4 regions of the Streptomyces chromofuscus genome follow, and region 2 is predicted to be linked to each of the others. Evidence: riboswitches for the same ligand, from Rfam matches in the RefSeq annotation. Region 2 holds a riboswitch; each other region holds the start of a gene.

Region 1 (3,198 bases), 950 kb from region 2:
CAGGTAGGCGTCGACACCGCCCCACGTCTCCTCGATGGTCTCCATCGCCGCCAGCAGGTACTCGGCCCGCGCGTCGAACAGCGGGTTGAGCAGCTCCATGACCTCGGGGGAGTAGGCCGATGCGGCGCTGCCGCTGCGGTGCACCTTGTAGCGGCGGTGCTTGGCGTTGGACTCCAGGTAGTCGGCGAGGATCGCCTCGTGCTCCACGCCCACCGCGAGCAGCGTGACAGCGATCGACAGCCCTGCGCGGTCCTTGCCCGCCGCGCAGTGCATCAGCGCGGGGACGCTGTCCTCGGCGAGCGCGTGCAGCACCCGGGAGTGCTCGGCGGTGCGCTCCTTGATGATCGCGCGGTACGAGGTGATCATCCGGTCCGCGGCCCTGCCGTCCGCCAGGATCCCGCGCAGCTGCTCCACGTCCCCGTCCCGGACCATCTGCCAGAACTCGGCGCCGTCCGCCGGGTCCGTCAGGGGCAGGTTGACGTTGCGCACGCCCGGCAGCTCGACGTCCGGGCCCTCCAGCCTCTGGTCCGCGGCATTGCGGAAGTCGAAGATCGTGTGCAGCTCCAGGGAGGCGAGGAACGCGGCGTCCTCGGCCGTGGCGTGGGCGAGGTGACCGCTGCGGAACAGCACCCCGTGCCGTACCCGGCGCCCGTCCACGGTCGGCAGTCCGCCCACGTCGCGGAAGTTGCGCACTCCGGCCAGTTCGGGCTCGGTCGACGGCACCTGCTGCGTCACGGGGGCTCCCTCCCATCGGCCCCGTCGGCGCGGCTCGTCGACGGGCACGCCTTGACGATACGACACGGATTCCTCGGGCAATGAGTTGTCCACAGGCGGTCACGGGGAGTTGAAGGAGTTGTCCGCAGGCATTGCCCCCCAGGTCCCGGACCCCGATCGTCCCCGCGCGTGAGCGGACTCCCGGAACCCGATCGAGGGAGTCCAGCACTTGACGTACGAAGAGGCATCAAATCGGACGTAAAGGGTCAATCGGCTCGACTATTGGCGAGCTCTGCAGAACGGCATCGATGCGGCTGTTTTCCTGCCGTGCCCCATCTAAGCCCTCTGTCTGAATTGGCCCTTTAGGCCGAACTCGCCTGGTTTCGCTGAAAGCTGGAGCAGGCTCAGTGAGCAGCGTCATATTCGTGACCGAGCGTCGCCTGGCAGGTGCACGTAATCCCTGAGGCTATCAAGGGCGTTTACGGAAAAGAGCGGCGCCGTAATACACGGAGTGTGACCGGAATTCGGGTGAACGGATCACGAAAACGGCGTTCCTGCGGAACCTCTTGCTTGTCCCTTTGCGTCTTGCTCGCTTACGTTCCACACCGATCCGGGCGGACGCCGAATCCTGCCGCCGCCCGGTGCCCGCGCAAACTCACCCGTGTTCGGCAGGAGCGGGGGACCCACAGGTAGAAACGCCTGTTCCGGTCTCCGGAACGGCTCGGGGTACAGCCGCGTTTCGGCGCGGCCGGACATCTCCAGTCCGCACCCGACAGCTCACCTCGCAGGCGCCGGAGAGGAATTCGCCCATGCCCGCGAAGGGTAAGCACCGCCGTCCGAAGACCCAGCGCTTCACCCGTTCCATCGCCGTCGCCGGAACCGGTGGCGCCGCACTCGCCCTCCCGCTGATGGGGGCCGCCGGCGCCCACGCCGCCACTCCCGAGACCGCCGCGGAAAAGGCCGTTCAGTCCGCCCCGGCCGGCAAGACGGCCGTCCAGCAGAACGCCGCCGTGAAGAAGTCCACCGCCGAGAAGGCGGGCGTGCGGACGTACTCGGTGAAGGTCGGCGACTACCTCTCGAAGATCGCCGACGAGCAGAACGTCAGCGGTGGCTGGCAGCGGCTCTACGAGGACAACCGTGAGGTCGTCGGCGAGGACCCGTCGCTCATCCACCCCGGTCTGAAGCTCACCATCGGCAAGAAGGCCGCGGCGAGCAGCGACGAGTCCGCCTCGTCCCCCCTCTCGTCCGAGTCCTCCTCCTCGTCCGAGTCGTCCGCTTCGACCGAGGCGTCGCAGTCCTCCGACGTGTCCGAGTCCGCCGGCGCGTCCGAGGCCGCCGCGCAGACCACCGAGGTCTCGACCTCCACCCAGACCGATGACACCGCCCCGGCCGCCGGCTTCTCCGCCCCCGTGGACGGCGTCGGCGTCGGCACCGCCTACCGCGTCGCGGGCAGCATGTGGTCCAGCGGCTACCACACGGGCGTCGACTTCGCGGCCCCGACCGGCACCCCGCTCAAGGCCGTCGGCGCGGGCACGGTCGTCTCCGCGGGCTGGGCCGGCGCGTACGGCAACCAGGTCGTCATCCAACTCGCCGACGGCTACTACGCGCAGTACGCCCACCTGTCCTCGCTGTCCGTCTCCAGCGGCCAGAGCGTGACCGCGGGCCAGCAGGTCGGCCTCTCCGGCTCTACCGGCAACTCGACCGGGCCGCACCTGCACTTCGAGATCCGCACCACGCCGGACTACGGCTCGGACGTCGACCCGATCGCCTATCTCCGGTCGAAGGGCGTCTCCGTCGGCTGACGCACGCCCCTCACGGCTCCGAAGGCCGGACCCCGTTCCCCGGGTCCGGCCTTCGGTGTGGTCGGCCGACGGCCTTATTCCGCAGTTGACCAATCCTTTGGCCGTGGCCTTTCTCACCGTCCGTCAAGCCTTGCCTACGGTCGCGTAGGTCACATTCGAAGAGGAATCATGGTCCGACGTGGCAGACGATTCGAAGAATGACAGCAGATCAGTGATCGGGTCGTACGTGGCGGTGGGGGACAGCTTCACCGAGGGCGTCGGCGACCCCGGCCCGGACGGGGCGTTCGTCGGCTGGGCCGACCGGTTCGCCGTACTGCTCGCGGACCGCCGGCCCGAGGGCGACTTCCAGTACACCAATCTCGCCGTGCGGGGCAGGCTGCTCGACCAGATCGTGGCGGAGCAGGTCCCGCGGGCCGTCGAACTCGCGCCGGACCTGGTGTCGTTCTGCGCAGGTGGCAACGACATCATCCGTCCCGGCACCGACCCGGACGACGTCGCCGAGCGCTTCGAGCGGGCGGTCGCCGCCCTGACCGCCGCCGCGGGCACCGTGCTGGTGACGACCGGCTTCGACACCCGGGGCGTCCCCCTCCTGAGGCACCTGCGCGGCAAGATCGCCACCTACAACGGGCATGTGCGGGCCATCGCCGACCGGTACGGGTGCCCGGTGCTCGACCTGTGGTCG
Region 2 (3,198 bases):
CGACAAGCACTCCGCCGAGGAGTTCGCCGCCGAGCTGGAGCGCTGCGGCGCCACCCTCGACTCGCACGCCGACCACCCCGGCGTCCGGCTGAGCCTGGAGGTCCCGGTCTCCCGGCTGCCCAAGGCCCTCGGTCTGCTCGCCGACGCCCTCAGGGCGCCCGCCTTCGCCGACAGCGAGGTCGAGCGGCTGGTCCGCAACCGCCTCGACGAGATCCCGCACGAGCTGGCCAACCCGGCCCGGCGGGCCGCCAAGGAGCTCTCCAAGGAGCTGTTCCCGGCGACCTCGCGCATGTCGCGCCCGCGCCAGGGCACCGAGGAGACGGTCGCGAAGATCGACTCCGCCGCCGTACGCTCCTTCTACGAGCGGTACGTCCGCCCCTCCACCGCCACGGCCGTGGTGGTCGGCGACCTCACCGGCGTCGACCTCGACGCCCTGCTCGGCGACACCCTGGGCGCCTGGACCGGGTCCCCGGGGCAGCCGCGGCCCGTGCCGGCGGTGACCGCCGACGACACCGGCCGCGTCGTCATCGTGGACCGGCCCGGCGCGGTGCAGACCCAGCTGCTGATCGGCCGCGTGGGCCCCGACCGGCACGACCGCGTGTGGCCGGCCCAGGTGCTCGGCACCTACTGCCTGGGCGGCACCCTCACCTCCCGCCTGGACCGCGTCCTGCGCGAGGAGAAGGGCTACACCTACGGGGTGCGCTCGTTCGGCCAGGTACTGCGCTCCGCCCCCGACGGCAGCGGCGCCTCGATGCTCGCCATCAGCGGTTCCGTCGACACACCGAACACCGGCCCCGCGCTGGAGGACCTCTGGACGGTGCTGCGCACGCTCGCCGCGGAGGGCCTCACGGACGCCGAGCGCGACGTCGCCGTGCAGAACCTCGTCGGTGTGGCGCCGCTGAAGTACGAGACCGCGGCGGCGGTGGCGGGCACGCTGGCCGACCAGGTCGAGCAGCACCTGCCCGACGACTACCAGGCGACGCTGTACCAGCAACTCGCCGCGACCGGCACCGTGGAGGCCACCGCGGCGGTCGTCAGCGCCTTCCCGGTGGACCGTCTGGTGACGGTGCTCGTCGGTGACGCGGGGCAGATCAAGGAGCCCGTCGAGGCCCTCGGTATCGGCGAAGTCACCGTCGTGACGGCCGAGTAGAGGCAGACCGGCGGCACGCGCGTGCAGGGGCCCTGGTGACCGATCCGTCACCAGGGCCCCTTGATGTGCCGGTTGAGCGATGGGAATGTCCCAATTGAGGCAGAGGTTGCCTGTCTGACCTGTGGGATGCGCTACAAACGCCCTTCTTCGTTTGGGGATCGGAAGATGTCCCGTTTAGCGTCATCCGGGCTGTCCGTCAGGCAGTGCGCCGCACCCGCGGCACCGGACAGTCATCGCCGAGTCCCCGTACGGCGCGAGCCAGGGGAGCCGGGGACCCAACCATGAAGTCCCTGGGGTGAATCGGACGCCCGCGCGCGGCGAGGGAGTCCGTAGGAGACCTTCCTGCTCCGAACCCGTCAGCTAACCCGGTAGGCGAGAGGGAAGGAAAGGACAAAGCCACCACATGGCGTTCACGCGCGCCACCGGGAAGCACCGTCGTCCCAGCCGGATGAAGCGCACCACCGCCCACGCGGCGGGTGTCGCCGCGCTCACCACCACCGGAGTCATCGGCACCCTGGCCGCTCCCGCGCTCGCCACCGAGCCCGCGGCCGAGGAGACCGGCCTGCTCCCGGTCGTCTCCATCGGCGACTCGGTCGCCGAGCAGATAGACGCCCAGGCCGCCGCCCAGAAGCAGGCCGCGGCGAAGGCGGCCGCCGAGAAGAAGGCCGAGGCCGCCGCCGCACAGCGCGCCAGGGAGCAGGCGAAGGAGGCGCGCGAGGCCGAGGAGCGTGCCGCCCGTGAGGCCGAGCGCAAGCGCCTCACCGCCCATGTCCCGCCGATCACCGGCTCCTACGTCTCCACCGGCTACCGGTCCGGTGGCTCCCTGTGGTCCTCCGGCAGCCACACCGGCGTCGACTTCCACGCCGCGAGCGGCACACTCGTGCGCGCGGTCGGCTCCGGCACCGTGGTCGAGGCCGGCTGGGGCGGGGCGTACGGCAATCAAGTAGTGATCAAGATGAACGACGGTACGTACACCCAGTACGGCCACCTGTCGTCCATCGGTGTCTCGGTGGGCCAGACGGTCACCCCGGGGCAGCGGATCGCCCTGTCCGGCGCCACTGGCAACGTCACCGGGGCGCACCTGCATTTCGAGGTCCGGACGACCCCGGAGTACGGCTCGGACATCGACCCGATCGCCTACCTCCGCTCGCACGGCGTCAGCGTCTGACGGCGGATCGCTCCGCTTCCCGCGGGCCCCGGCTCACGAGCCGGGGCTTTCGGCGTTTCGTGCGTCTGTATGTCCAAAAAAAATCCATGGATTCCAGCCCGCCGTCGGAAATCCCGGCTCATTGCAATAGAGTCACGGAACACACGTCGATCTCGACGTTTCATGGGGATTAAGGCGGAGGTCGGTCATGCGTATTCCGGCGCACTCGGTGTGCACGGCGATCCGGGACGACATCGTCGCGGGTGTCTACGAGCGTGGCGGCCGGCTCACCGAGGAACTCCTCGCGCGCCGCTACGGCGTCTCGCGCGTCCCCGTCCGGGAGGCATTGCGCACCCTGGAGGCCGAGGGTTTCGTGGTGACCCGGCGGCACGCGGGCGCGTGCGTGGCGGAGCCGACCGAGCAGGAGGCCGCCGACCTGCTGGAGATGCGCATGCTCCTTGAGCCGCTCGGCGCCTCCCGGGCGGCGCAGCGGCGCACCGAGGCCCATCTGAAGGTGCTGCGCGGCCTGGTCCGGCTGGGCCAGGAGCGGGCCAGGCGCGGCAACAGCGAGGACCTGCGCTCCCTGGGCGGCTGGTTCCACGAGACGCTCGCCCAGGCCTCCGGCAGCCCCGCCCTGATCGCCATGCTGACCCAGCTGCGGCACAAGATCGCCTGGATGTACGCCGTCGAGGCGCCCGTCAGCCCTGTGGAGTCCTGGACGGAGCACGGCGCGATCGTGGACGCGGTGGCGCGCGGCGACGGCGAGCGCGCGCGGGCGATCACGGCGCTGCACACCGAGCGCGCGACCGGCGCGCACCGGCTGCGCTTCTCCGTCAGCGGCGACCGCGCGGACCGTGTGAGGACTTCGCAACATGCCGTAAACATGACAGGCCTGCGGCAT
Region 3 (3,198 bases), 1.3 Mb from region 2:
TCGACCGGGAGGTTCCGGGCAGCCCGTGGCCGCGGCCCGGTGCCGGGCGGCCCGGAACGCCCCCAGAAGGTCTCCGTACCCCCCTGCTGGGGCCTCAGTACCTCCTGATTAGGCTCCGGCCATGGACGTACTCATCCACCTCTTCGTCGGCCTGCACATCATCGGCATCGCCTCCCTCCTCGGTGGTTTCCTCACCCAGATGAAGGCGATGGGGGCCGGCACCGCGCGATTCGTCCCGGCGATGCTGCACGGCGCGCTGACCATGCTGGTCACCGGCGTGATCCTGGTCGGCCTGAACCAGGCCGACGACCAGCCCGTCGACAACATCAAGATCGGTGTGAAGCTGGCCCTGCTGATCGTGATCCTCGGCCTCGTCTACGTGAAACGGGACGACGAAAAGGTGGACAAGGGCATGTTCGGCCTGGTGGGGCTTCTCACCACGGCGAACGTCTTCATCGCCGTGCTCTGGACCTGACGTCCCGCCGTACGCGCGCGTGCCGCACACACCGCCGCACGCGCGCGTGCCCGTCGTTCGCCTCCCGGCGCCCGGTGTCAGGCCGGGCGGACGACGCTGTGGATGGAGGACTCGCCGTCGTAGTAGACCGACTCCTCGCGGACGTACGTGCCCGGCTTCGGAGCGTGGATCATCATGCCGTTGCCGATGTAGATGCCGACGTGGGTGACGTCGTCGTAGAAGAAGATCAGGTCGCCCGGCTGGGCGGCGGCGAGGGAGACCGTCGTGCCGGCGTTGACCTGGTCGTAGGTGGTGCGGGGCAGGCTGACGTCGGCGGCCTTCCACGCGGCCTGCGTGAGGCCAGAGCAGTCGTAGGAGTCGGGTCCGGTGGCACCCCACACGTACGGCTTGCCGATCTGCGCGCGGGCGAAGGCGAGCGCCTTCTCGGCCTTGGTGCCGTACGAGGAGTCCGACACGGAGGTGCCGGAACCGGACTCGGTGGTGGTCGACGAACCGCTGCCGGCCGACTCCTGCGTCTGCTCCTGGGCCAGCTCCTGCTCCTGCTGCGCCGCTTCCTGGCGTCGCTGCTCCTCCGCCTCCGCCTGCTGCCGGGCGAGCTCGGCGGCCTTGCGCGCGGCCTCCTCCTGCTTCTCCTTCTCGATCGCCGCGAGGCGGGCCTTCTCCTCGGCGGTCAGCTCCGACAGCAGGTCCCGCGCGTCGGCGAGCTTCTTCTGGACGGTGGCCTTCGCCGTCCGCAGCTCGTCCTGCGACTCGGTGAGCGTCGCCAGGCTCTCGGTGGCCTCCTGGCGCTTCTGCATCGTCGCCGACTGCTCGGTGAAGTACTCGTCGACCGCGCTCTTCTGATGGCTGGTCAGCCGGCCCATCAGCTGGGTCTGGTCGAAGTAGTCCTGCGGGGAGTCGGCGAGCAGGAAGGTGGCGGTGTCGGGGACGGACGCGCCGGTGCGGTACTGGGCGGCGGCGTACGCCCCCAGCTCCTCGCGCGCCTCGTTCAGCTTCTGCGTGCGCTGGGCGACGTCGTCCAGGAGCGTGTCGACGTGCTTGCGCTGCTTCGCGGTCCGCTCCTTGGCCGCGTTGTACTTCTCTGTCGCCGACTCCGCCTGGCGGTAGAGATCGTCGACCTTCTTCTCGACCTCTTCCAGGCTCGGCTTGTCGTCGGCCGAGGGTGCGGCGTTGGCGGTCTGGGAGAGCAGGGCCACGGAAGTCAGGGCAGCGGTGGCCAGGGCGGGGGTCCGTATGCCTGCTACCCGCGCGCCCGCGGGGCGCGACTTGCGGTGCGACGCCAAAGGAGGCGACTCCTTCCATCTGCCGCCTACCGGGTTAGCTGTCGGGTTCGGGCGGGTGGTTCGGAAGGGTTGCCCTACGGTCCGCTCCGGGTGGGAGCCGGCCGATTCACCCCAGGTTCGGTTGGGTCCCCGGCTCCGGCCGCCTGGGCGCACCGGACTCGGCGGAGGCCGCGCGGCCCGGCGACGTTCGCCGGTGGGGGTCGTGCGGCCTGACCGGCACGCTAGCCAACTCGTGTGGCCCCTGTGAAGGTTGGTGGGTGATATGCCCGATACATTTTCGTGACCTGCGGTCAGACGTCACGGCGCGCGTGAGATCGTGTTCGGACGGTGAGTGCCCGGTCGGCGTGGGGGCGGGGCAGGGCGTCCCGCGGGTGGCCCGCCTGTGACGCCCGTCTCCCTCCGGGACCTCGTTCCGCGTCCCGGCCCGGGGATGTTCTCGAGGAGGCCGCGGGTTGTCAGTGGGGCACCCTAGACTCGGAGAGCGATGAGCAGCCTCTTTGACGACAGCTTCCTGGCGGACCTCCAGGCCCCGCGGGCCCATGAGGAGCCTCCGCCGCCGCCCGAGGACGATTACGCTCCGGAGCCGGTTCCGGACGATCTGTTCGACGGGAAGTTCGACGTGCCCCGGGACCGGGACGCCTACTACCGAGACGGCGCCCATCGCCCCGCCGTGGACGCCGCCGCGCTCCTGGAAGGGCTGAACGACAACCAGCGCGCCGCTGTCGTCCACTCCGGCTCCCCCCTGCTCATCGTGGCCGGCGCCGGCTCCGGCAAGACGCGGGTCCTCACCCACCGCATCGCCCACCTCCTCGCCGAGCGGGGGGTGCACCCGGGCCAGATCCTCGCGATCACCTTCACCAACAAAGCCGCGGGCGAGATGAAGGAGCGCGTCGAGCAGCTCGTCGGCCCGCGCGCGAACGCCATGTGGGTGATGACCTTCCACAGCGCGTGCGTGCGCATCCTGCGCCGCGAGTCCAAGAGGCTCGGCTTCACCTCGTCCTTCTCGATCTACGACGCAGCCGACAGCAAGCGCCTGATGTCCCTGGTCTGCCGCGACCTGGACCTCGACCCCAAGCGCTTCCCGCCCAAGTCCTTCAGCGCCAAGATCAGCAACCTGAAGAACGAGCTGATCGACGAGGAGGACTTCGCCGCCCAGGCCGCCGACGGCTTCGAGAAGACCCTCGCCCAGGCGTACGCGCTGTACCAGTCACGCCTGCGCGAGGCGAACGCCCTCGACTTCGACGACCTGATCATGACGACGGTCAACCTGCTCCGCGCGTTCCCGGACGTCGCCGAGCACTACCGCCGCCGCTTCCGGCACGTCCTCGTCGACGAGTACCAGGACACCAACCACGCCCAGTACGCCCTCGTCCGCGAGCTCGTCGGCACCGGCGCGCACGACGAGGACGTACCGCCCGGCGAGGACGACCTGCCGCCCGC
Region 4 (3,198 bases), 4.9 Mb from region 2:
AGCCGGCCGGGGCGATCGGCCAGTGGCTGCCGCCCGGCGCCGGGACGACGCTGCTGCGCTCGGTGTCGTACTTCGACGGAGCGGCGGCACTGGGCCCGGCGCTGACCCTCACCTGGTGGGCCGCGCTGGGGCTCGGGGCAGTGCTGCTGGGCAGCACGCTGAGGCCGCGTACGACCCACGCCGACGACACCGCGGCCGCCCCGAGGCCGGTGCCGGCCGGCTGACCCCGAACGCCGTGCGCCCCGCCGTAGCGGACGGGGCGCACGGCCTTTTGCCGCGCTGGGCTTGCCGCCCGGCGACTTGTTGCGGCTGCTTGCCGCCCGGCGGTTGCTCGCCGACTTCCTGTCTGCCTGCGACGTGGAGACGATCTGCCTCGGGCAGGCCGGATCGACCGCCGCCGTCCTGCTCGCCGCCGGCACCCCGGGCAAGCGATGCGCCCTCCCCGGCGCCCGGATGGCGCTCAGTCAGCCGGCGCTGCACGAGCCCGTCGAGGGACGGGCGAGTGATCTCGCGGTCCCGGCGGAGGAGCTGGCGTGGGTGCGCACCCGCCTGGAGGAGCTGCTCGTACGGCACACCGGGCGCACCCGTGCACAGGTCGGCGCGGACATCGAGCGGGACAGGATCCTCACGTCGCAGGAGGCCCTGGAGTACGGCCTGATCGACCGGATCGTCCCCGACCGCAAGGCCACCCGCCCGGCACCCGGCGAGCGGTGAGCCGCGGATGCTGCCGCCCGAGCTGCCGCCGCTGCCTGCCCTCACCCGCGCCGAGGGCGAGCTGATCGACCGTTACCTGGACGTCGTCGACCTGCTCAGCCGGATCAACCCGGCGCACGACGGCGACACGTACCGTGGACTGCGCGCCGCACAGGCGCTGGTGCGCAGGGCCGCCGAACTGCGCGACGCGCTCGCGCTGATGCACCAGCGGGGCGAGACCGAACTCCACGCCCGAACCCTTGCGCGGGCGCTGCGCGTGCTGGACGGCGAACGCCGCACGGCGCGGATCACCGTCCCACCGCGCTCGGACAGTTGAGGCACGGCCGGCACAGCCGCCGTCGCCGCGGACCGCAAGGCGACACGGCGGGACGTCCGGACAGCCGTCGACAGGGACCAAAAGGGCTACCGCCGTCCGATGGATCCTGACGTGCTGTTCCGGGGCCCTTGCGGTTGCGCGGCGAGACCTGCTTGCGGGCGGAACGCGACCTTCCGCCCCTGGTCCGGGGTGGCGCGGCGCCCTTGACACCTGTTCGCACACCAGACTGTCCACCCGAACGGGTGAGTGGTGAGTAACGCCACAAATCCCCGGTTGCGTTGGGATTTTCGGACTTGTGTAAGCCAAGATCCCTGACTGACGACAAGCCCCCGCCACCGCGGCGGGGCGGTCCGGGCGGACGCCGAATCCTGCCGCCGCCCGGATGACCGGTCGACAGGAGTGGATCGGCAGGAGTGGAGGACCCGAGCACGACGGGTCGCCGGAGCACACGTTCCGAGCGGCCCTTGGGGTGAAGCCGCGACACCGCGGCCGGGCAACTTCGCCAGCCCGAATCCGACAGGTCATCCTTCACAGGCGGCTGACGAAGGGTTGCGCATGACCGCGCTCAATCGTGTCCCGTCGCTCATGGCCCGCGCCGGTACGGCCTCGGCCCTCACCCTCGCCGCGGTGGGCGGCTCCGTCGTGGCTCCGGGCTTCGCCCCGGAGGCCGCGGCCGCCACGCCGGCGACGAAGGCCCTCCAGGTCGCGGCCTCGAAGAAGGGCTCCCCGTACAGGTGGGGCGCCACCGGTCCGCGCCGGTTCGACTGCTCCGGCCTGACGCTGTACTCGTACAAGAAGGCGGGCAAGAAGCTGCCCCGCACGGCCGCTCAGCAGTACAACAAGACCCGTCACATCTCGGCGAGGAGCCGCAAGGCCGGCGACCTCGTGTTTTTCCACTCGGGGTCGAACGTGTACCACGTCGGGATCTACGCCGGTAAGGGGAAGATCTGGCACGCCCCGAAGACCGGGGACGTGGTGAGGCTGCAGAAGATCTGGACGAAGAGCGTGTGGTACGGCCGCGTCAAGTAACCCTTGGGGGCGGTGGTGGCGCCCCTGACGCGCCGCCGCCGTCCCGGCCCCTGACGCGGGCTCAGGCCGCGTCCCGCCTCCCGTGGCGGGGCGGCGGCACCCAGCACCGTCAGCGCGGCGCCCGTGCCGCCCTCCAGGGCGCGAGCGGCCTGCGGCCTGCCCAGCAGCAGCCGTCATGCCCTCGGCGGCGCCGGCTCCCGGCCGGGCAGCCACCGCTCAGCAGGGCGCCGGACCATCCGACCCGGCAGGGCGTCGGTCCGACACCGCCCCACGCGGGTGCGTCGCCGGCCCGCGGCCAACGAGAACGCGCAGACCCTCCAGCGGCAGAGGCTGCGCTCAGCAGGGCGCCGGACCATCCGACCCGGCAGGGCGTCGGTCCGACACCGCCCCACGCGGGTGCGTCGCCGGCCCGCGGCCAACGAGAACGCGCAGACCCTCCAGCGGCAGAAGCTGGGCCCGCTGGCGCAGGGGCTGGGCGGCGGTGGGATCCCCGGTCTGCGGCGCCGACCGCGACACCGGGGACGCCGTGGTGTGCGCGCCGGTCGGTGCGGGCTCGGGATGAGGGTCGTACCGGAGCTGGTGGCGCGTACGGCGGCCACGCCGGTCTGGGTGCCCCCGCTGTCGGCGGCTCGGTGCGCCGGACGATCTCGATCCCGCACCACTCCGGCGAGACGGCCCCCACGCCCTGCTCCACAACGCCTCCGCCGCGCCCAGCGGCCCGCACCCGGCCGGAGAACGGCCGACGCCCGGCCCGGAAGCGGACGATGCCCACTCCGAGGCCGACGACGCTCGGCCGTGGACGACGACGCCCGGCCCGGAAGCGGCCGGCGCCCGGGCCGGGAGCCGACGACGTCTGACGCGGTGGCCTCCGAGGATTGGCCCGAGGGCGACAATGCCCCCCTGGCCCGGAAGACGACGACTCCTGACCCGACACCGGCGACGCCCACCCCGGCACACTGACCCCGCTCGCCGGCGGCCTAAGTCTCCTGCTGGCCCGCCAGCGGGATCGGTCGTGCCGGTACCGTCCACGGCAGCTCGATGGAGACCGTCTTGCCCCCCTCACGGGTCGGGCGGACTCTCAGACGGCCGCCGCACTCGGCGGTCAGCCAGCGGATGATGACCAGACCGCGGCCGTTGTC

Evidence for each region. Region 2 has a riboswitch for cyclic di-AMP ahead of IPT68_RS27690 (M23 family metallopeptidase). Riboswitches for the same ligand answer to the same signal wherever they lie in the genome.
Region 1: linked by a shared signal. The riboswitch ahead of IPT68_RS31770 (LysM peptidoglycan-binding domain-containing M23 family metallopeptidase) and the one ahead of IPT68_RS27690 (M23 family metallopeptidase) in region 2 are both predicted to bind cyclic di-AMP.
Region 3: linked by a shared signal. The riboswitch ahead of IPT68_RS21975 (C40 family peptidase) and the one ahead of IPT68_RS27690 (M23 family metallopeptidase) in region 2 are both predicted to bind cyclic di-AMP.
Region 4: linked by a shared signal. The riboswitch ahead of IPT68_RS05360 (C40 family peptidase) and the one ahead of IPT68_RS27690 (M23 family metallopeptidase) in region 2 are both predicted to bind cyclic di-AMP.

What each region holds. Positions count from the first base shown of each region.
Region 1 covers NZ_CP063374.1:7,097,363-7,100,560, forward strand. The annotation lists gene IPT68_RS31765 (tyrosine-protein phosphatase) at 1-735, opposite strand, end outside; cyclic di-AMP (ydaO/yuaA leader) riboswitch at 1,361-1,520, shown strand; gene IPT68_RS31770 (LysM peptidoglycan-binding domain-containing M23 family metallopeptidase) at 1,524-2,516, shown strand; gene IPT68_RS31775 (SGNH/GDSL hydrolase family protein) at 2,728-3,198, shown strand, end outside.
Region 2 covers NZ_CP063374.1:6,143,012-6,146,209, forward strand. The annotation lists gene IPT68_RS27685 (M16 family metallopeptidase) at 1-1,150, shown strand, start outside; cyclic di-AMP (ydaO/yuaA leader) riboswitch at 1,375-1,540, shown strand; gene IPT68_RS27690 (M23 family metallopeptidase) at 1,554-2,318, shown strand; gene IPT68_RS27695 (GntR family transcriptional regulator) at 2,506-3,198, shown strand, end outside.
Region 3 covers NZ_CP063374.1:4,842,615-4,845,812, forward strand. The annotation lists gene IPT68_RS21970 (hypothetical protein) at 122-475, shown strand; gene IPT68_RS21975 (C40 family peptidase) at 553-1,758, opposite strand; cyclic di-AMP (ydaO/yuaA leader) riboswitch at 1,767-1,932, opposite strand; gene pcrA (DNA helicase PcrA) at 2,243-3,198, shown strand, end outside.
Region 4 covers NZ_CP063374.1:1,198,609-1,201,806, forward strand. The annotation lists gene IPT68_RS05345 (ABC transporter permease) at 1-224, shown strand, start outside; partial or broken gene IPT68_RS05350 (ATP-dependent Clp protease proteolytic subunit) at 352-714, shown strand; gene IPT68_RS05355 (hypothetical protein) at 722-1,030, shown strand; cyclic di-AMP (ydaO/yuaA leader) riboswitch at 1,380-1,582, shown strand; gene IPT68_RS05360 (C40 family peptidase) at 1,586-2,059, shown strand; partial or broken gene IPT68_RS05365 (YbaB/EbfC family nucleoid-associated protein) at 2,471-2,557, shown strand; gene IPT68_RS05370 (ATP-binding protein) at 3,037-3,198, opposite strand, start outside.